Regions from separate parts of the Aquamicrobium lusatiense genome, predicted to be linked through region 1. Evidence: predicted binding sites of a transcription regulator. Region 1 holds the regulator's gene; each other region holds the start of a gene.
What was found. Region 1 encodes LexA, which represses DNA repair genes until DNA is damaged. Its sites were predicted from a motif close to TGTTCNNNNTGTGTTCNG; they were not measured.

Region 1 (4,897 bases):
CGGCTCCAACATCACCGTACGACTTACCGGCAGGGTCGTTGAAATTGAGGACATGGCGAGCGGGCGCAAGCGTCTGACAATCGATGTCGTGTCCACCGAGCGGCCGAAACTTCGCTACCAGCCGGAACGGGTACGAATTTCCGCTCGCAACCTGCCGCCGGAAATAGGCGCGGGCTCTGACGTGACCGGCCTCGTCCGCCTGCTACCGCCAAGCGGACCGATTCGACCGGACAGCTACGACACATCCTTTTCCAATTATTTTGGAGGCATTGGCGCGAGCGGCTTCTTTCTCTCCGGACCAAAGCTGTCCGAGCAGACTGACGCGCCATTGGCCACCCGCATCAGTGCTGCGATCGAGCGGGGGCGGCAGGCGGTTGCCGAGCGCATCAGACACAGAATCGGCGGGCCGGAAGGCGAAATCGCGGCAGCGCTGATCGTCGGGGTGCGGGCAGGCATTCCCGAAGAAATAAACGAGGCAATGCGCAAGACAGGCATCTATCACATTATCTCCATATCCGGCCTGCATATGGCGCTGGTGGCGGGTACGGTGATGGGATTGATGCGCGGATTGTTCGCCGCATTCCCGGATTTTTCCTCCCGTCATCCGGTCAGGAAATATGCAGCACTTACCGCACTTTTTGCGATTTTCGCCTACCTGCTGATCTCCGGCATGGTGGTTGCTGCCGTGCGCTCGTTCATCATGCTGGCCGTCATGCTGGTGGCCGTCCTGTTCGACCGAAGCGCGCTCACAATGCGCAATCTCGCCATTTCGGCGATCATCGTCATCCTGGTCACGCCCCATGAGGTGGTGGGGCCCAGCTTCCAGATGTCGTTCGCGGCAACGGCGGCGCTCGTCGGCGCCTATGCGGCATGGTCGGACTACAAGGCGCGCCGCCCTGTCGCGCGGGTTTACAAAAAGTCAGGCCTCGTTCGGTCGCTGATCCGCGCTCTGGTCACCATGATGATTGGCCTTGCCGCGACGTCCGTGGTTGCCGGTGTTGCCACGACCCTCTACGCGGCATGGCACTTTCAGCGCGTTGCACCGCTCAGCCTGCTGGCCAATCTGGCGGTGATGCCGGTCGTCTCGATCATTGTCATGCCTTTTGCTGTCTTTGCATCGCTCGCCATGCCTTTCGGGCTTGATGGCCCTCTCTTGCAGATCATGGGCAAGGGGCTGACGGCAGTGATTTTCCTTTCCGAAAAGATCGCGGACATGTCGCCAGTCGACGCGATCGGGCTGATTCCACCCGAGGCAGTGCTTCTGGCGACGATTGCGCTGGTGATTGCAACGATGACGACAACATGGCTGCGCCTTGTTGCACTGCCATTCGCCATAGGCAGCCTGCTCACGCTGGGTTCCGCCCGAACGCCTGACATTCTCATTTCAGAAGATGCCCGGCTGATTGCCGTCGCCATGGAAGGCGGGCAGGTTGCGGTCAACCGACCCCGCCCGAATGCCTTCACCATGGATAACTGGAGCCGGGCGATGGACTCTGAGATGGTATTGCCGCCAACCCGCGTAAAGCAGCCGGACGAAGGTATTTTTCTGCAGGATTTTATCGCCTCTGCGAAGCAGGAAAGTACAGCAGCAGGGTTTGTATGCTCCGGGAAAACATGTGCGTTGCGCAGTCCCTCTGGCCTGCTTGTCGTGCAGGCTCCGGATGCAGCTACGGCCGCCAAAGCATGTGCCCATGCAACAGTCATCGTGATCGAGGACGCGGTTACGCGTAGCCCATGCCGAAAATCTCAGGCAATTGTGGTGACCCGTCGGGAGCTGGCGCAAAAGGGAAGTGCCGAAGTCTATCTGGAAAAGATCGACACTGCTTCTGCTGTTGTTTCAGCCGGAAATTCATTGCCAATCATCGGAGAGCCAAAGGTGCGCTTCGCAATTGAAGGGAATTATCGGCCATGGCACACCCAGCGCCGATACTCGCGGGAAGCCCGTGGCTTGCCGCCCTATGAGAGAAAAGTTGCCTCAGCACCTGCGGAAACGCCTGTTCTCTCGGCCTCGGACAAGATCGAATAAGCGATAAAGACAGGGCGCATCCTGAACAGTGTGCACCTCCCTAGGCACGTCTGCTTGCGCGGGTGGGTAAAATGCAGACCCAGTTACGCGGGAAATCGAACATCGTGGCAGATCGCTCGACTGGCGGCTCACCTATGAAGATAAAATCTGCTCGCCGTTCGTACAGGCCGTAAAGTGCTCTTCAACTATCTGCGATCAACAGATTGATTCCAGCGTTTTAAGAGCGCTCAAATGGCGACATAAATATTTCGATCATTTCCCCAAGATGTTGTTTTAATATCCTGATAGATAATGTTTTTTCAGAACAGAGCGAAAACAAAAATCCGGTTCGCTCCGTTTCATTTCCGGATCAATAACGGCGGATCAATCCGACCAGCCTGCCTTGCACCTTGACGCGGTCGGGTCCGAAAATCCGGGTTTCGTAAGCCGGATTGGCGGCTTCAAGCGCGATGGAGGCGCCTTTGCGACGGAACCGCTTCAGGGTTGCTTCTTCCTCGTCAACGAGTGCCACGACTATATCGCCCGGGGTGGCTGTATCGCCGTTGCGGATGATGACGGTATCGCCATCAAAAATGCCTGCCTCGATCATGGAATCGCCCCGAACTTCGAGGGCATAATGCTCGCCGCCCGACAGCATCTCCGGCGGCACCGAAATGGAATGTGTCTTGTGCTGGATCGCATCGATCGGAACACCCGCAGCGATCCGCCCCATCACGGGGATGGAAACCGCCGAAGCGCTGTCATCGTCATTGCTGGCGACCTGCGGCTTGCGAACATCCTTTGCCGGCTGCCCAAGGCTTCCCTGAATGACGCTGGGTGAAAATTTTCGTGCGCTGTTTAGGCCGGGGGCAATGGAATCGGGCAGGCGCAGCACTTCCAGCGCACGCGCACGATTGGGCAGGCGACGGATGAACCCACGTTCTTCCAGTGCGGTGATCAGGCGATGGATGCCCGACTTCGAGGCAAGGTCCAGCGCTTCCTTCATTTCGTCGAAAGAGGGCGGAATGCCACTCTCCTTCAAACGCTCATGGATAAACAGAAGCAGTTCATGTTGCTTGCGCGTCAGCATAGGTTCCCCCGGCAGCGGCGAATCCAGAATCGGAAAACAAACCCGGAACAAACACTATATGTTCCAGTTGTGTTCCGCAACCGCTTAAAATCAGAACGATCCGGGACGGCTTCAACCGATCATCATCAACTGGCAGGGATCGCCGATTTCCGATGCTGGCTGGAAGGGGGCGCGTATGACGAGACCCCCGGATGCGGCCATGGTGCGCAGCATGGAGGAATCCTGTACACCGAAGGGCGTGGCAATCAGCTGGCCGTCGCGTTCCTCGATGGCGGCACGAACATAGTCCTGCCGATGGTCGTTGGCTGAAACCGGTGCCCCGAGCGTCGCTGTCCTGATGTCCTGATGGAAAGTCCGGCCGCCAAGGCGGGCGAGCAGAGGTTTCAGGAAAAGCTGCGAGCAGACGAGGCTTGCCACGGGATTTCCGGGCAGGCCCAGACATCTGATGTTGTCCATTCTGCCGAACATCAGCGGCTTTCCTGGCCGCATGGCGATCCGCCAGAAGTCGAGCGTCATGCCTTCGCGCGTCAGAACCTTGTGAACGAGATCGTGATCGCCGACGGAGGCTCCGCCAGATGTGACGATGACGTCCGCGCCGGCAGCAACAGCCTGCTTCACCAGCGCCGAGATTGCATCCTCGCGATCTGGTGCGATGCCAAGATCGAGAACATCGGCGCCCACGGCGCGGGCCGCGGCTGCGATGCCATAGCTGTTGGATGAAATGATCTGCCCCGGCCCCAGTTCGCTTCCCGGCAGGCACAATTCGTCGCCGGTGGCGATGATGGCGACCAGAGGCCGTTTGACGACCTTGAGGCGCGCGTGATTGGCCGAAGCGGCAAGCGAAAGCGCGCTGGCACGCATCAGATGGCCTTTTTCGACGAGAAGGTCGCCAGTCGTGAAATCCAGTCCGGCGCGCCGCACATTGCGACCGGCAGCGGTCGGCTCGCGCAGGCGAATGACGCCATCTGCCGGCCTGTCGACATTTTCCTGAATAACGACCGTATCGGTTCCAGCGGGCAGGGGTGCGCCGGTGAAGATGCGCACGCACTGGCCGGCCTCGACAGAGCCTGAAAATGTGCTGCCGGCGGCCACTTCGCCGATGACGGCCAATTCACCGTCCGTGGTCTGCGCGTCGGCGCCCTGCATGGCATAGCCATCCATCGCCGAGGCGTCGAACGGAGGCTGCGTACGCAGCGCCACGATTGACTCGGCAAGCACGCGATCATACGCATCCTTGAGGGGTACGCTTTCGCCATCGAGGGGTCCGACATCCTCCAGAAGGCGTTGCAGCGCCGTTTCCATCGGGACCAGCGCCATGTCAGGGTTCTGCCTTGTAGTCGCCTGATTTTCCTCCGGTCTTGGAGGTAAGCCTGATGTCGGAAATAATCATCGCGCGGTCCACGGCCTTGGCCATGTCGTAGATGGTGAGGCAGGCGACGGACGCAGCCGTCAGCGCCTCCATTTCAACGCCGGTCTTGCCGGTGACGCGCGCCAGCGCCTGAACCCTGAGGCCCGGCAGATCGTGATCCGGCTCGATATCGACGCTGACCTTGGTGAGCAGCAGGGGGTGGCAGAGCGGGATGAGCTCGTGCGCCTTCTTGGCGGCCATGATGCCGGCTATGCGGGCTGTCGAAAGGACGTCGCCTTTCTTAGCGTTGCCTGCGAGGATCATGGCAAGCGTTTCGGCCTGCATGCGAACGCTGCCCCCGGCGATAGCCTCCCGTACGGTCTCGGCCTTGCCGCCGACATCGACCATATGCGCTTCGCCGGAAGCGCCGATATGCGTAAGGCCGGTTCCGGCC
Region 2 (4,897 bases), 1.9 Mb from region 1:
TGGCTCCACGCCCGCACCACGCCCGACACCGTGTTGCGATCCGCCAGCCCGATGCCGGCATGGCCCAGCGCGCAGGCCGTCACCACGAGCTCTTCCGGCCGCGAGGCCCCGCGCAGCAGCGAAAAATTCGACTGCACGCCGAACTCGATATAGGCGGGGGCGCCGCTTCCGGCAGCAGAAGCGTTCATGCGAACAGCCCGTGCATGAACCAGCGCGGCGGCGGTTGGCCGGTTTCATGATGACCGAGCCGATAGAGCCAGTAGCGGCGGCCTTCACTGTCCTCGACCCGGTAATAGTCGCGCTCCGGCACATCTTCGCCATTGCGCCACCATTCGGGGGCGATGCGTTCCGGCCCTTCGGCGCGCACCACGCTGTGCAGGGCACGCCGCCAGCGAAACCGCATCGGCGGGCCTTCCGGCAATTCGGTGGCCGGCACCTCGACCGGCTCGGGCCGGCCGAACAGGCGCACCGGCCGCTCCGGCAGCGCGGGCTGAGGCACGCCTGCGGAGCCGGCCTCGGGAAGCTTCCCGGCAAAGGGTTGCAGGGCGACGGCCCGTTCGGGAACATGGCTCTCGACCGCCACCGGCTGCATCACGGCCCCGCGTCCCAGCCTTGCCCGCACGCGGTCCGCGAACAGGGCGAGATCCTCATCCCCCCTGTCGGCTACGCCGGAAAGGTCCGTCTGGCGCATGTCGAAGGGCGCGGTCGAAAAGGCGGCAAGGCGCACGAGATCGAATCCGTAGCCGGCATCGAAATCGCCGGCGGCAGCGGCAAGCCTTTCGCGAAACAGCTTGTGGATCCTGCCCGGATCGCGCAGCGGCAGCGAGGCGGAGACGGCGATGCGGCTGACCGCGCCATCGACCCTGAACAGCGACAGGCCAAGCTGCCTTGCGCCCTCGCCGCGCCGCTCCAGATCGCCTTTCAGCGACAGGGCCAGCATCTGCACCAGCCGTTCGATGTCCTCGGTGAGCACGACCGGCTCGGCCAGCTGCCGCTCCACGACCAGCGCCGGCACCGGCAGGCGCGGCGACACCGCCTCGTCGATACGGCCAAGCGCCTGGTCGAGACGCAGCATCAGGTGCCGGCCGAAGCGACGGGCAAGCGGCGCGCGCGGTGCGGCCATGATCTCGCCAATGCTGCGCAGGCCGACACTGTCGAGCCCCGTGCAGAGCTGCGCGTCAAGGCGCAGCGCCTGCGGCGGCAGCCGTGCCAGCAGGTCTGCCTCACCGCCGGGTGCGACCACCAGCCTTCCCTGAAACCGCGCCGCCGCCCATGCGGCCCCGGATGTCGAGGCAAGGCCGGCGCGCACGTCAAAACCCTGATCGAAGAATTGCGCCAGCACCATCTCCAGCATCGGCTTCTCGCCGCCGAACAGCGAAGTGCAGCCGGTAACGTCGAGAAAGAGCCCGTTCTCGCCGTCCAGCGCCACCAGCGGCGTGTAGCGGTCGCACCAGTCGGCAAGCGCTTCCAGCAGGCGGCGCTCGCCGGCCGGGTCGGCTTCGACCACATCGAGGGCCGGATGCATGGCCCGCGCATCGGCAAGGCCCATGCCGCGCTTCAGGCCCAGCGCCTCAGCCCGTGCGTCGAGGGCCGCGACCTGCACCGTGTTGTGGCGCTGCAGGCTCAGCACCAGCGGCGGATGCACCTTTCCTGCGGAACGCCACGACCTGCCCAGACGCCGGCGCAGCACCCGTTCCGCGGCCAGATAGGGAAACCACAGCGACAGGATCCGCTGTCCCGATTTGCGGATTTGCTCTTTCGGTGAACAGGCAATCATCGGAATTCCACTCCAGTGTGAACAGGCCGGGCAGGGCGGCAGGGGATTTGTCGAGCGAGACGGTGAAGGCAGGCAGGCCAATGGAGCCTGCGAGCAGGCCGGCAAGGGTGCTGCGTGTGCCGGACGATGCCGGCGCGACGACAAGGCGCACAGGAGCTGCGGTGGCTTCAGGCCGTGCCGCCTGGCGCAGGAGCAGCACCGGCCGGCCGGCTGCCTGCGCACGGCGATGCAGGCGGCGCGTGGCGGTCAGGTCGAGCTTTTCGGGGTTGCCGTGCACTTCCACCACCACGGCGGCCAGCTTCTGCAGCGGAATGGCCTCCTCCGCCACCCACAGCGCATCGGCAAGCTTCGGTGCCTGCGCCAGCAGAAGCCGCTCCGGCGCAAGACCTGACAGCGCCTGCGCGCCAACGGCATGGGGAAAGCCGGCCTCCTGCAGCACCCCGGACATGCCGACCCACAGCACGAGACCCGGTTCCTTCGCCTGCCGCAGCAGAAGACCGGCCAGAGCCAGCGCAAAACCGGCGACCGCGCCGGCATCGCGCGTTTCACGACCATGGATCTCGGTCAGCGCCGCCCGCATGAGCCCGCCGCCGAGCAGCCTGTCGAGACTGCCGACGCCGATGGGCAGGCGCGGGGCCTCCCCTTCGCCTTCCGCTCCCGCAGGCACTTCAAGGCGCTGCGGCAGCGCGCCTTCAATTCTCGCAATTTCCCGGCGCAGGGCAAAAACGGCGTCCCGCGCCACGGCGCGATTCGCCATGGCGGTCGATCTCTCTTGTTTGTTCCTGTTATGTTCTTATAGGATTCCAGAGCCGAACTCAGGAGTCAAGCAGACAGGATAAGAATTTATTCCTTCGGAAAACCCTGCCTGTGCATCAGCGTTTGCCCAGCAGCCCGCAAAAGCCTATATGCCGCGGGAAAGAAGGACGAAGCATGGCCCGCATCTACAAGACACGCACCTGGCACGGAGAACTCTCCCCCTCGCTGGAGGAAATGGAGATGCTGGCGCTGGAGGCCTATGCGCATCTGCCCGAGGAATTCCGCACGCTGACCGGCGAGATCATCATCCAGGTGGCGGAATTCCCGACCGACGAGATCATGGACGATCTGGCGCTGGAAACGCCTTTCGATCTGCTCGGCCTGTTCGAGGGGCGCGGCATCGCCGAACGCTGGAACCCGGCCACGGGCGAGGGGCCGAACCGCGTCACCCTCTACCGGCGCGCCATCCTCGATTACTGGGCCGAGAACGAGGAAACGCTGAGCGACATCGTCACCCATGTGCTTATCCACGAGATCGGCCACCATTTCGGCCTTTCCGACGACGACATGGAGCGCATCGAGACGTCGGCGGAATAGAGCATCGGGCCGAAAAGTGGAATCCGGTTTTCGGGGATTCCGATGCTCGATCCAGAAACGCGGGGCAGGAGCCCGGCGCCTACCAGTCGCTGAGCTTCGTTTCGCCGGGCTCGTACTCCTGCCCCTCGACATCCTTCACCACCGCCTGCCCGCAGCGCATGACCTTTTCCTTTTTGTCATAGGCATAGGTGGGCGAGCCGTAGAGATGCCAGCCCTTGTTCAGGGCAGCCGTCACCTTGTGGCAGAAGGTGGCGTCATCGACGGCGGTCAGAAAACGGTAGAGTCGCATCGGATCTTCCTGTGAGAAACGGAGGCGCCATCATGCAGCGATGGCGGCCGCTTTCGCCAGCAGTTTTTCGGCCTGCGCCAGATGCAGGCGCTCGACCATGCGCCCGTCGAGAGCGATCACGCCCTTGTCCCGGTTTTCGGGATGCGCAAAGGCATCGACGATGGCCTGTGCCGCGGCAAGCGCGGCAGGCTCCGGCGAAAAGGCAGAGTTGGCGGCCTCGATCTGCGATGGATGGATCAGCGTCTTGCCGTCGAAGCCCATACTGGCCCCTTCCGCGCATTCCCGGAGAAATCCTTCGGCATCGCGGAAATCATTGTAGACGCCATCGAGCATATCGAGCCCGCCTGCGCGCGCGGCGAGCAATATCTGCATTAGCCACGGAATCACATAACGCCGGTCGGGCTTAAGCGAGACGCCGGTTTCCTTGGCGATGTCGTTGGTTCCGATCACGAAGCAGGAAAGCCGCGAGGCGGGATCGCGCCCAAGCTCGGCGATGGCGCCGCTGTTCATCAGCCCCCGGGGCGTCTCGATCATCGCCCACAGGGCGATGGAAGAATCCTCATCGAGCTCGTCCAGACGGTCATTGGCTTCCAGCACGTCGCGCGCCGTATCGACCTTGGGCAGCAGGATGGCATCCGGTTTACAGGCAACGACCGCCGCGAGATCATCCTCGCCCCATTCGCTGGACAGCGCATTGATGCGCACCACCATCTGCGCGCGCTGCGGACGGGCGGCGAAAATGCCGGCCAGCTTCCGCCGCGCCGCCGCCTTCTGGTCCGGCGAAACCGAATCTTCCAGATCCACCACGATCGCATCGCAGGGCAACTGCCCGATTTTGGCCAGCGCCTTGTCGTTGACGGCAGGGACATAAAGCACGGAGCGACGGGGGCGGTTCTGCATATCGGTCATCTGGCCTTTGTGACCCGGCAGGCTGGCCCTTGCAAGAGCTTGCGGCAAGACCTTTTTTCGGCCAGACAAAACGCATCCGGCATCGCCCGGTTATCAGATTCAGAAACGCATTGTTCGGGCAATGCGCGCAGGATGGCGACAGCCATCATGACCGGAACAGGAAAATCGGGAATCGCATCATGACGAAATACGACATCGTCATCATCGGCGGCGCAATCATGGGTGCGTCGCTCGCCTACTATCTGCGCAAGGAAGGCTTTTCGGGATCGCTCGCCGTGATCGAGCGTGATCCGAATTTCACCCATTCGGCCACGACGCTTTCGGCAGCCTCCATTCGCCAGCAGTTTTCGCAACCTGAAAACATCCGCTTGTCGCGCTTTACCCTCGACCTGTTCCGCCGGCTGAAGCAGGAGTTCGGCGACGAGGCCGACATCGGCTTTCGCGAAGGCGGCTATCTCATTCTGGCCACGGAAGAGGGGCTGCCGGTCTTGCAAGCCAATCACGGCGTGCAGCTCGCCGAAGGGGCCGACATCGTTCTGGAGGACGCCGCCACGCTGGTGAAGCGCTTT
Region 3 (4,897 bases), 370 kb from region 1:
AGGGGCGCTCAACTGGGTAGGTCTGCTCCGTAACGCCATTGACGACATCTGCTGCGGCGAGCCGGAGCAAAGCGTTCCGATTATGGCGAGCTTCGGTTTCGCAGAGGTGATGGAGCGCGATACGCTGGGCACACTCATGAAACGGGCCGAAGCGCGGCTTTCCCGGGCCAGATATCGTGCCCGGAACCGCGCGGGTGCGCCTGAAAATCGTCCCGCCACCGTCCCGGAAGGAGCGGAAGAGGTCGGGAGGCAAAGTCGCCCGAACCCCTGCCGATAATCGAGCCGAAAGTCTGACGGCTTGCCGTGCTACTCCGCAGCGACCTGCTTTCCGCCCGGCCGCCGTTCCAGAAGCTCTTTCAGGAACTGGCCAGTGTAGCTGCGCGGTTCGGTTACGATGTCTTCAGGCGTTCCGGAAGCGACCAGTTCGCCGCCGCCATCGCCGCCTTCCGGTCCAAGGTCGAGAACCCAGTCGGCGGTCTTGATGACCTCCAGATTGTGCTCGATGACGACAACCGTGTTGCCCTGTTCGACCAGTTCCTGCAGCACTTCGAGCAGTTTTGCCACGTCATGGAAATGCAGGCCGGTGGTCGGCTCGTCGAGGATGTAGAGCGTCTTGCCGGTGGCCTTACGCGACAGTTCCTTGGCCAGCTTGATACGCTGCGCCTCACCGCCGGAAAGCGTGGTCGCCTGCTGGCCGATGCGAATATAGCCAAGACCGACATCCTTGAGCGTCTGTAGCTTGTCACGAACAGCGGGCACGGCTAAAAAGAATTCGACACCTTCCTCCACCGTCATGTCGAGAACGTCGGCGATGGATTTACCCTTGAAGGTGACGTCGAGCGTCTCGCGGTTGTAACGCTTGCCGTGGCAGACGTCGCAGGTGACGTAAACGTCCGGCAGGAAGTGCATCTCGATCTTGATGACGCCATCGCCCTGACACGCCTCGCAGCGGCCGCCTTTGACGTTGAAGGAAAAACGGCCTGGCTGATAGCCGCGCGCCTTGGCTTCCGGCAGGCCTGAAAACCAGTCGCGGATCGGCGTGAACGCACCCGTATAGGTGGCGGGGTTGGAGCGCGGCGTGCGTCCGATCGGGCTCTGGTCGATGTCGATGACCTTGTCGAGGAACTCCAGCCCTTCGATGCGGTCGTGCTCGGCAGGATGTTCTCGCGAACCCATGATGCGGCGCGAGGCGGCCTTGAACAACGTCTCGATCAGGAAAGTGGATTTTCCCCCGCCCGACACGCCGGTGATGGCAGTGAAGGTGCCGAGTGGAATTTCCGCTGTTACATTCTTCAGATTGTTGCCGCGCGCGCCCACGACCCTGATGCGTTTGCCTTTTTTGCCTTTGCGACGCTCGGCCGGCGTGGCGATCTCCATCTCGCCGGACAGATACTTTCCGGTGATCGAGTTCGGATTGGCCATGATCTCGCGCGGCGTTCCCTGCGCGATCACGCGTCCGCCATGCACGCCGGCGGCGGGGCCGATATCGACCACATAGTCGGCATGCAGGATCGCATCCTCGTCATGCTCGACGACGATGACCGTATTGCCGAGGTCCCGCAAATGCTTGAGCGTGTCGAGCAGGCGGGTGTTGTCGCGCTGGTGCAGGCCGATGGAGGGTTCGTCCAGCACATAGAGAACGCCGGTCAGGCCGGAGCCGATCTGGCTGGCGAGGCGAATGCGCTGGCTTTCGCCGCCCGAAAGCGTGCCCGAATTGCGCGACAGGGTCAGATAGTCGAGGCCGACATCGTTGAGGAAGCGCAGACGCTCGCGGATTTCCTTGAGGATGCGCAGCGCGATCTCGTTCTGCTTGTCGTTGAGAAGGCCCGGCAACTCGTTGAACCACAGATCGGCCTTGCGGATCGAAAGCTCGGTGACCTCGCCGATATGCTTGCCCGCGATCTTCACCGCCAGTGCTTCGGGCTTGAGGCGATAGCCGCCGCAGGCCGGGCAGGGGGTGGCCGACATGTAGCGCTCGATCTCCTCGCGCATCCACGCCGATTCCGTCTCCTTCCAGCGCCGTTCCAGATTGGGAATGACGCCCTCGAAGGTCTTGGTCGTCTTGTAGGCGCGCAGGCCGTCATTGTAATCGAAGGCTATCTCGCGCTTGCCGGTGCCATGCAATATGGCGTTGCGCCCTTCCTCGGGCAGAGCGCTGAACTTGTCGGCGAGCTTGAATCCGTAAGCCGCGCCCAGCGCCTCCAGTGTCTGCGCATAATAGGGCGAACTGGATTTCGCCCACGGGGCGACGGCGCCGTCACGCAGGGTCACATTGTCGTCGGGAACGACCAGATTGGGATCGATGGCGCGCTGGTTGCCCAGCCCGTCGCAGGTCGGGCATGCGCCGAAGGGATTGTTGAACGAAAACAGACGCGGCTCGATCTCCGGGATGGTGAAGCCGGAAACCGGGCAGGCGAATTTCTCGGAAAACAGGATCCGCTCATGGGTGTCGTTGGCCGACTTATTAGCGCCGCCACCACCGGCGGTTTCTTCCGGAGGCAGCGGCTTGTCGGCAAGCTCGGCGACCGCCAGTCCATCGGCCAGCCGCAGCGCCGTTTCCATGGAGTCGGCGAGGCGCGTCGCAAGATCGGGCCGCACGACGATGCGGTCCACCACGACATCGATGTCGTGCTTGTATTTCTTGTCCAGCGCCGGAACGTCGGCGATCTCGTAGAAAGTTCCGTCGACCTTGACGCGCTGGAAGCCCTTTTTCTGGAGTTCCAGAAGCTCCTTGCGGTATTCGCCCTTCCGGCCACGAACGATGGGGGCAAGGAGAAAAAGCCTGGTGCCTTCGTCCAGTGCCAGAATGCGATCGACCATCTGCGAAACGGTCTGGCTTTCGATGGGCAGGCCGGTGGCCGGCGAATAGGGAACGCCCACGCGCGCGAAAAGCAGGCGCATGTAGTCGTAGATCTCGGTGACCGTGCCGACGGTGGAGCGCGGGTTCTTCGAGGTCGTCTTCTGCTCGATGGAGATCGCCGGCGACAGGCCGTCGATCTGATCGACGTCCGGCTTCTGCATCATTTCGAGGAACTGCCGGGCATAGGCCGACAGGCTTTCCACATAGCGGCGCTGGCCCTCGGCGTAGATGGTGTCGAACGCCAGCGATGACTTGCCCGAGCCCGACAGGCCGGTCATCACGACCAGAGAGTCGCGGGGCAGGTCGAGATCGACATTCTTGAGATTGTGCTCGCGGGCACCGCGAATGGAAATAAACTTATGGTCGGCCATGGCCGCTCCGCCGCCTCGACTGGATGTTTCGGAATGGCGGGCTTGCCCGTCCTCCGCGAATATAGGTCGTTCCTGCGCGGTTTCGAGAGATGCCGCGACTTTCCGTTTGAGGGTTTACGCGCCTTTCAGCGGGGCAGGCAAGTGAAAAGAACAAAAAATGAACAGCCTCCTGACATAAAGGGCGGGTATGCTGTTACAAAGTTCACATTTTGGCTGATGGCGCTTTGGGCGGTTGACGTAGGGTAACAGAAGCGCCAGATTTCAGGAACGGAAGCCGATCGCCTTACGGGGCTGATCTCCGGAAGGCGCATGGCATCTGCGAAAAGTCGCGGGATGGATGGTGCGCCTGCGGATGAAGTGCTTTCGATCATGCGTGGAAACGAACAGAAGGAGCGAGGTATGACCCCACCTGACAGTTCGAACTGGTTTCGCGCCTGAGCGGAACCGCGGTCAGCCATCTGGCAGGTGAAGATTTTCATCGTGAAGCCGGAGCCTGGCCGTTCCCCCGAAAATCAGAGACTTTAGTCGGATCGTCGGTTGAACGCCGCGAAGCATCCGAGGAAAAGCCGGTAAAATGCTCCCGGCATTATGGGAAAGCCCATAAAAAGCTCCTGATGCTGCAATGACAGCGTCAGGAGCTTGTCTTTTTGTGAGGGCATGAGGAGCAGACTGCTGCTTTCTCGCACCTGAAAAAGCTTTTTCGGCTGAAATTCAGCGTTTGGCTGGAGGCAGGTTACCGACGCCGACATCGAAGGTGAGTTTGCCTGAAACCTTCACATCGAAATTCCCGACCCTGAACTGACCGAATTGGCCGGGACGGGGCGTATCGTCCGGTTCGGGCGGCAAAGGCGTTACGATGCTGAAACTGCGGTCCACGCCGGGCAGGTCGGTGTTCGTCTGAGCGGGCGTTGTCGCCGGTGTCTGCCTGCTTCCGGAAAGGGCCGGGCTGGCAGCCACAAGCACGGGCAGGGCGCAGAGAAAAGCTGCTAAAACGTGGTTCATGAGCCTGATATAAGCGGATGTGGATGGCTCTTCCAGAGCGCTGCTTTCCTTTATGGTTCACAGAGACGTGTGACAGAGTGCCAATCGGCATTGACATTGGTTGAAAATTAACGAGCAAAAAGAGAACAAAAAAAACCTTTTGGGGAAACAGCAGGACCGTGCGGGCCAAACGGCGCGGCAGACTGTAAGGTAAGCGACTTCCAATTTAGGACGAGCGTGGAGACAGCGTCATGGCGGGCAGCGTCAATAAGGTCATACTGGTTGGCAATCTGGGTGCTGATCCGGAAATCAGGCGCCTGAACTCCGGTGATCCGGTCGTCAACCTGCGCATTGCCACCTCTGAAAGCTGGCGCGACAAGATGTCGGGCGAGCGCAAGGAGAAAACCGAATGGCACAGCGTCGTCATCTTCAATGACAACCTTGCCAAGGTGGCCGAGCAGTACCTGAAAAAGGGCATGAAGGTTTACATCGAGGGCCAGCTCCAGACCCGCAAGTGGCAGGACCAGAACGGTCAGGAGCGCTACACGACAGAGATCGTGCTGCAGAAGTTCCGCGGTGAATTGCAGATGCTCGACGCGCGCGGGCAGGGTGAAGGCGGCGGTCAGGTCGGCTACGATCGCGGCGGTTATTCCGGCGGCGGCGGTGGCGGTGGGCGCGGTTCCGA
Region 4 (4,897 bases), 2.2 Mb from region 1:
GCGGCTCGGGCCTGCGCTCGGTTGCGCTCGGCATGCAGCAGATCGCCACGGGCGACGCCCGCGTCGTGATCGCAGGCGGACAGGAATCCATGTCACTCTCGCCCCACGCCCAGCATCTGCGCAACGGCGTGAAGATGGGCGACTACAAGATGATCGACACCATGATCAAGGACGGCCTGTGGGATGCCTTCAACGGCTACCACATGGGCATCACAGCCGAGAACGTGGCGCGCGAGTTCCAGATTTCCCGCGACGAGCAGGACCAGTTCGCGCTCGCATCCCAGAACAAGGCCGAAGCGGCCCAGAAGGCCGGCAAGTTCAAGGACGAGATCGTTTCGGTAACGGTGAAGGGCCGCAAGGGCGACACCATCGTCGAAGATGACGAATATATCCGCCACGGCGCCACCATCGAGGCCATGCAGAAGCTGAAGCCCGCCTTCGACAAGGAAGGCACCGTGACCGCCGCCAACGCTTCCGGAATCAATGACGGCGCCGCCGGCGTGCTGCTGATGAGCGAAGAAGAGGCTCAGCGCCGCGGCCTCACACCGATCGCCCGCATCGCTTCCTGGGCAACGGCCGGCGTCGACCCGGCGGTGATGGGCACCGGACCGATCCCGGCTTCCCGGAAAGCGCTGGAAAAGGCCGGCTGGTCTGTCGGCGATCTCGACCTCGTCGAGGCCAACGAAGCCTTCGCCGCGCAGGCCTGCGCCGTGAACAAGTCGCTTGGCTGGAATCCGGAAATCGTCAACGTCAATGGTGGCGCCATCGCCATCGGTCACCCGATCGGCGCTTCGGGTGCCCGCATCCTCAACACGCTCGTCTACGAGATGAAGCGCCGCAATGCGAAGAAGGGTCTGGCCACGCTGTGCATCGGCGGCGGCATGGGCGTTGCCATGTGTCTCGAGGGGCTGAACTAGGCAACAAAGGGAGGACAGGGCAGAACGACCGCAAGGGCAAGCTGTTAAGGCACCATAAGGCCTCAATCTCCTGCTCGGCTGCGGCGGACTGCCCTGATAATGGAGAATCACCAGCATGAGCAGAACAGCTATCGTCACCGGTGGGACACGGGGCATCGGTGCCGCCATCGCCAGGGCGTTGAAGGATGCGGGCTACAAGGTTGCGGCCAACTATGCCGGCAATGATGATGCCGCCCGCATCTTCAACGAGGAAACCGGCATCCCGGTCTACAAATGGTCCGTGGCCGATTACGATGCCTGCGCTGCAGGAATCGCTCAGGTGGAAGCGGATCTCGGCCCCGTCTCGGTTCTGGTCAACAATGCCGGCATCACCCGCGATGCCATGTTCCACAAGATGACGCGCGAGCAGTGGAACGAAGTGATCGGCACCAATCTCAGCGGCGTGTTCAACATGACGCATCCGCTGTGGACGGGAATGCGCGACCGCAAGTTCGGCCGCATCATCACCATCTCCTCGATCAACGGGCAGAAGGGCCAGATGGGGCAGGCCAACTATTCGGCGGCCAAGGCGGGCGATATCGGCTTCACCAAGGCGCTCGCGCAGGAAGGCGCCCGCGCTGGCATCACGGTCAACGCCATCTGCCCCGGCTATATCGCCACCGACATGGTGATGGCCGTGCCGGAGAAGGTGCGCGAATCCATCATTGCCCAGATCCCGGTCGGACGGCTGGGCGAAGCCGAGGAGATCGCGCGCTGTGTGCTCTTCCTTGCTTCCGACGACGCCGGCTTCATCACCGGCTCGACGCTGACGGCCAATGGCGGGCAGTACCTCGCCTGAGGCTGCCTGTCCCGATACGGCACGAAACGGTTAACGGCGCGGCCTTCATGGCCGCGCCGTTTCCACATCCGGCTGCACCCCTGCTGTGGAAGGCCTGTGGATAAGCTGTGCGGGACACAACATGTAGCGGTGAACGAAACGGGAAAATTCACAGGTCGGCGATTCGTCGCCGTTTCGTTCCGCCTTTGATCGAATCGTTAAGAAAACAGCCATGTGCGCGATTGGAATTTCTTAAGGGAAGTTAATAATTTCCTTATTTTTCAATGAATTGCCTTCTGACGCCAGTTACCGCGATGCAAGCGGCCGGCAAACCTTAACGATAGTGAAGAGCAGGCAATGTCTTGTTCCGAAGGCGATTCAGCATGTAGCTCCGGACCGCACCTGAAGGCCTATATGTAGCCGTGAACGAACCATGAATCGGCAAGAGTCAGCGATTCGTCGCCGATTCGTTCCAGACTCGTTCCACCCGTTAACGCGGGCCGCCAGCCGCCTCGGATGCAGCGACTGAGGGACGCGCTGAAACTTCCGCCTTTCACCCCGGTGCATAAATGCCTATGTGTCAGACGGGTCGGAGGCGATCCAGCGCTTTCGGGCGTCCCTTGCTGCAGTGTGGCCGGAGAGACTTTCCCCGCCGATGAACATCCAACCCAAGCCCCAACAGCCGCTTATCCTGTCCGGCCGCGACGTGACCGCCGTGCTCGGTCCCACCAACACCGGCAAGACGCATCTGGCCATCGAGCGCATGGTGGCGCACGAAAGCGGCGTCATCGGCCTGCCGCTGCGCCTGCTCGCCCGCGAGGTCTATGCGCGGCTCTGCGAGAAGGTGGGCGCGGCGAAAGTGGCGCTGATCACCGGCGAGGAGAAAATCCAGCCCGCAGGCGCCCGCTACTCGGTCTGCACCGTGGAAGCCATGCCCCGCGAGACCGATGCGGCTTTCGTCGCCATCGACGAAGTCCAGCTTGCCGGGGATCTGGAACGCGGCCACATCTTCACCGACCGCATCCTCAATCTGCGCGGGCGGCAGGAAACGCTGCTTCTGGGTGCTGCGACGATGCAGGGCATTCTCCAGAAGCTGTTGCGCGGCATTTCGCTGGTGACGCGCCCGCGCCTGTCGCATCTGGCCTATGCCGGTTCCAAAAAGCTCACCCGCCTGCCACGGCGCACGGCCATCGTCGCCTTCTCGGCCGACGAAGTCTACGCCATCGCCGAGCTGATCCGCCGCCAGCAGGGCGGCGCGGCCGTGGTGCTTGGCGCGCTGTCGCCGCGCACCCGTAACGCGCAGGTGGCGCTCTACCAGAATGGCGACGTGGATTATCTGGTCGCCACCGACGCCATCGGCATGGGGCTCAACCTCGACGTCGACCATGTCGCCTTCGCCCAGAACCGCAAGTTCGACGGCTACCAGTTCCGCCAGCTCACCGCCGCCGAGCTTGGCCAGATCGCCGGCCGCGCCGGCCGCCACATGCGCGACGGCACATTCGGCGTCACCGGCCGTGTCGATCCGTTCGACGACGATCTGGTCAAAAAGATCGAGAGCCACGATTTCGAGCCGGTGAAGGTGCTGCAATGGCGCACCGCCGCCTTCGACTTCGCCAGCCTCGATGCGCTGCGCCGGTCGATCGAAACCAATGCACCGGTCGAGGGGCTGACGCGGGCGCTGCCGGCCGTCGATGCGCAGGCGCTGGAATATCTGTCGCGCGACGGCGACATCCGCGCCCTTGCCTCACGCCCGGAGCGGGTGGCGCAACTGTGGGACGCCTGCGCCCTGCCCGACTACCGCCGCATCTCGCCGGCCCAGCACGCCGACCTGATCGCGTCCATCTACATGGACATCGCCCGGCGGGGTCATGTCGATGAGAATTACATGGCCGAACAGGTGCGCCGCGCCGACACCACCGAGGGCGACATCGACACCCTGTCGGCGCGCATTGCCCAGATCCGCACCTGGACTTTCGTGTCGAACCGGCCCGGCTGGCTTGCCGATCCGGCACATTGGCAGGAAAAGACGCGCGAAATCGAGGATAGATTGTCGGATGCGCTGCATGACAGGTTGACGAAACGCTTCGTAGACCGCAGGACTTCCGTGCTTATGCGCCGCCTCAGAGAAAATACCATGTCCGAAGCAGAAATCAGCCCTTCCGGAACAGTCCTCGTCGAAGGGCACCATGTCGGAGAATTGCAGGGGTTCCGTTTTACCGCGGACCAGAGCGCCGGTGGCGAAGCCGCCAAGGCGGTTCGCGCCGCGGCACAAAAGGCGCTGGCCGTCGAATTTGAAACCCGCGCCGACCGCTTTGCCGCCTCCGGCAACAACGACATTGCACTCGGCTCCGATGGCGTGCTGCGTTGGATCGGCGCGCCGATCGCCACGCTTGTCGCCGGCGAGGACGTGTTGCGTCCGCGTCTGGTTCTGCTGGCCGACGAGCAGCTGACCGGTCCGGCACGCGACAAGGTTGCCGCCCGCGCCGAGCGCTTCGTCACCTTCCAGATCGAAAGCCTGCTGAAGCCGCTGGTCGACCTGAAGGCCAACGACCAGCTCACCGGCATCGCGCGCGGTATTGCTTTCCAGCTCGTGGAGAATCTTGGGGTTCTCAACCGCCGCGACATCGCCGAGGACATGCGCTCGCTGGAGCAGGATGGCCGCGCGGCCCTGCGCCGCCTCGGCGTGCGCTTCGGAGCATACCATGTCTTCGTTCCGGCCCTGCTGAAGCCGGCGCCTGCCGGGCTCGTCACGCTGCTGTGGGCGCTTCAGAATGACGGCAAGGACAAGCCGGGCTTCGGCGATGTCGTCAATGCGCTCTCCACCGGCCGCACGTCGGTAGTGGTGGACCAGACGTTCGACCGCAACTTCTATCGCCTCGCCGGCTATCGCAGCCTTGGCCGCCGCGCCGTGCGCGTGGACATTCTGGAACGACTGGCCGATCTCATCCGCCCCGCCATCAACTGGAAGCCGGGCCTCGGGCCCCGCCCGGATGGCGCTTTCGATGGCGGCACCTTCACGGTCACGCCGCCGATGATGTCGATCCTCGGCGCGACCGCCGAGGACATGGAGGAAATTCTCAAGGGCCTCGGCTACCGTGCCGACCCGAAGCCGGCCGAAGAGGTGAAGGCGAAGGTCGAGGCCTTCGACACCGCCGCCCGCGAA

Region 2: a site for LexA is predicted at 2,555-2,572, ahead of HNR59_RS20690 (ImuA family protein). Genes of this name have one in related genera too.
Region 3: a site for LexA is predicted at 3,378-3,395, ahead of uvrA (excinuclease ABC subunit UvrA). Genes of this name have one in related genera too.
Region 4: a site for LexA is predicted at 2,203-2,220, ahead of HNR59_RS01525 (helicase-related protein). Genes of this name have one in related genera too.

What each region holds. Positions count from the first base shown of each region.
Region 1 is NZ_JACHEU010000001.1:2,455,485-2,460,381, reverse strand. It holds gene HNR59_RS11795 (ComEC/Rec2 family competence protein) at 1-2,026, shown strand, start outside; gene lexA (transcriptional repressor LexA) at 2,376-3,095, opposite strand; gene HNR59_RS11785 (molybdopterin molybdotransferase MoeA) at 3,207-4,412, opposite strand; gene moaC (cyclic pyranopterin monophosphate synthase MoaC) at 4,414-4,897, opposite strand, start outside.
Region 2 is NZ_JACHEU010000001.1:541,967-546,863, forward strand. It holds gene HNR59_RS02730 (error-prone DNA polymerase) at 1-188, opposite strand, end outside; gene HNR59_RS02735 (Y-family DNA polymerase) at 185-1,630, opposite strand; gene HNR59_RS20690 (ImuA family protein) at 1,572-2,534, opposite strand; gene HNR59_RS02740 (metallopeptidase family protein) at 2,708-3,130, shown strand; gene HNR59_RS02745 (DUF1737 domain-containing protein) at 3,210-3,419, opposite strand; gene HNR59_RS02750 (HpcH/HpaI aldolase/citrate lyase family protein) at 3,450-4,319, opposite strand; gene HNR59_RS02755 (NAD(P)/FAD-dependent oxidoreductase) at 4,508-4,897, shown strand, end outside.
Region 3 is NZ_JACHEU010000001.1:2,082,299-2,087,195, forward strand. It holds gene HNR59_RS09980 (GGDEF domain-containing protein) at 1-277, shown strand, start outside; gene uvrA (excinuclease ABC subunit UvrA) at 307-3,231, opposite strand; gene HNR59_RS09990 (hypothetical protein) at 3,943-4,233, opposite strand; gene ssb (single-stranded DNA-binding protein) at 4,464-4,897, shown strand, end outside.
Region 4 is NZ_JACHEU010000001.1:291,257-296,153, forward strand. It holds gene HNR59_RS01515 (acetyl-CoA C-acetyltransferase) at 1-917, shown strand, start outside; gene phbB (beta-ketoacyl-ACP reductase) at 1,033-1,755, shown strand; gene HNR59_RS01525 (helicase-related protein) at 2,390-4,897, shown strand, end outside.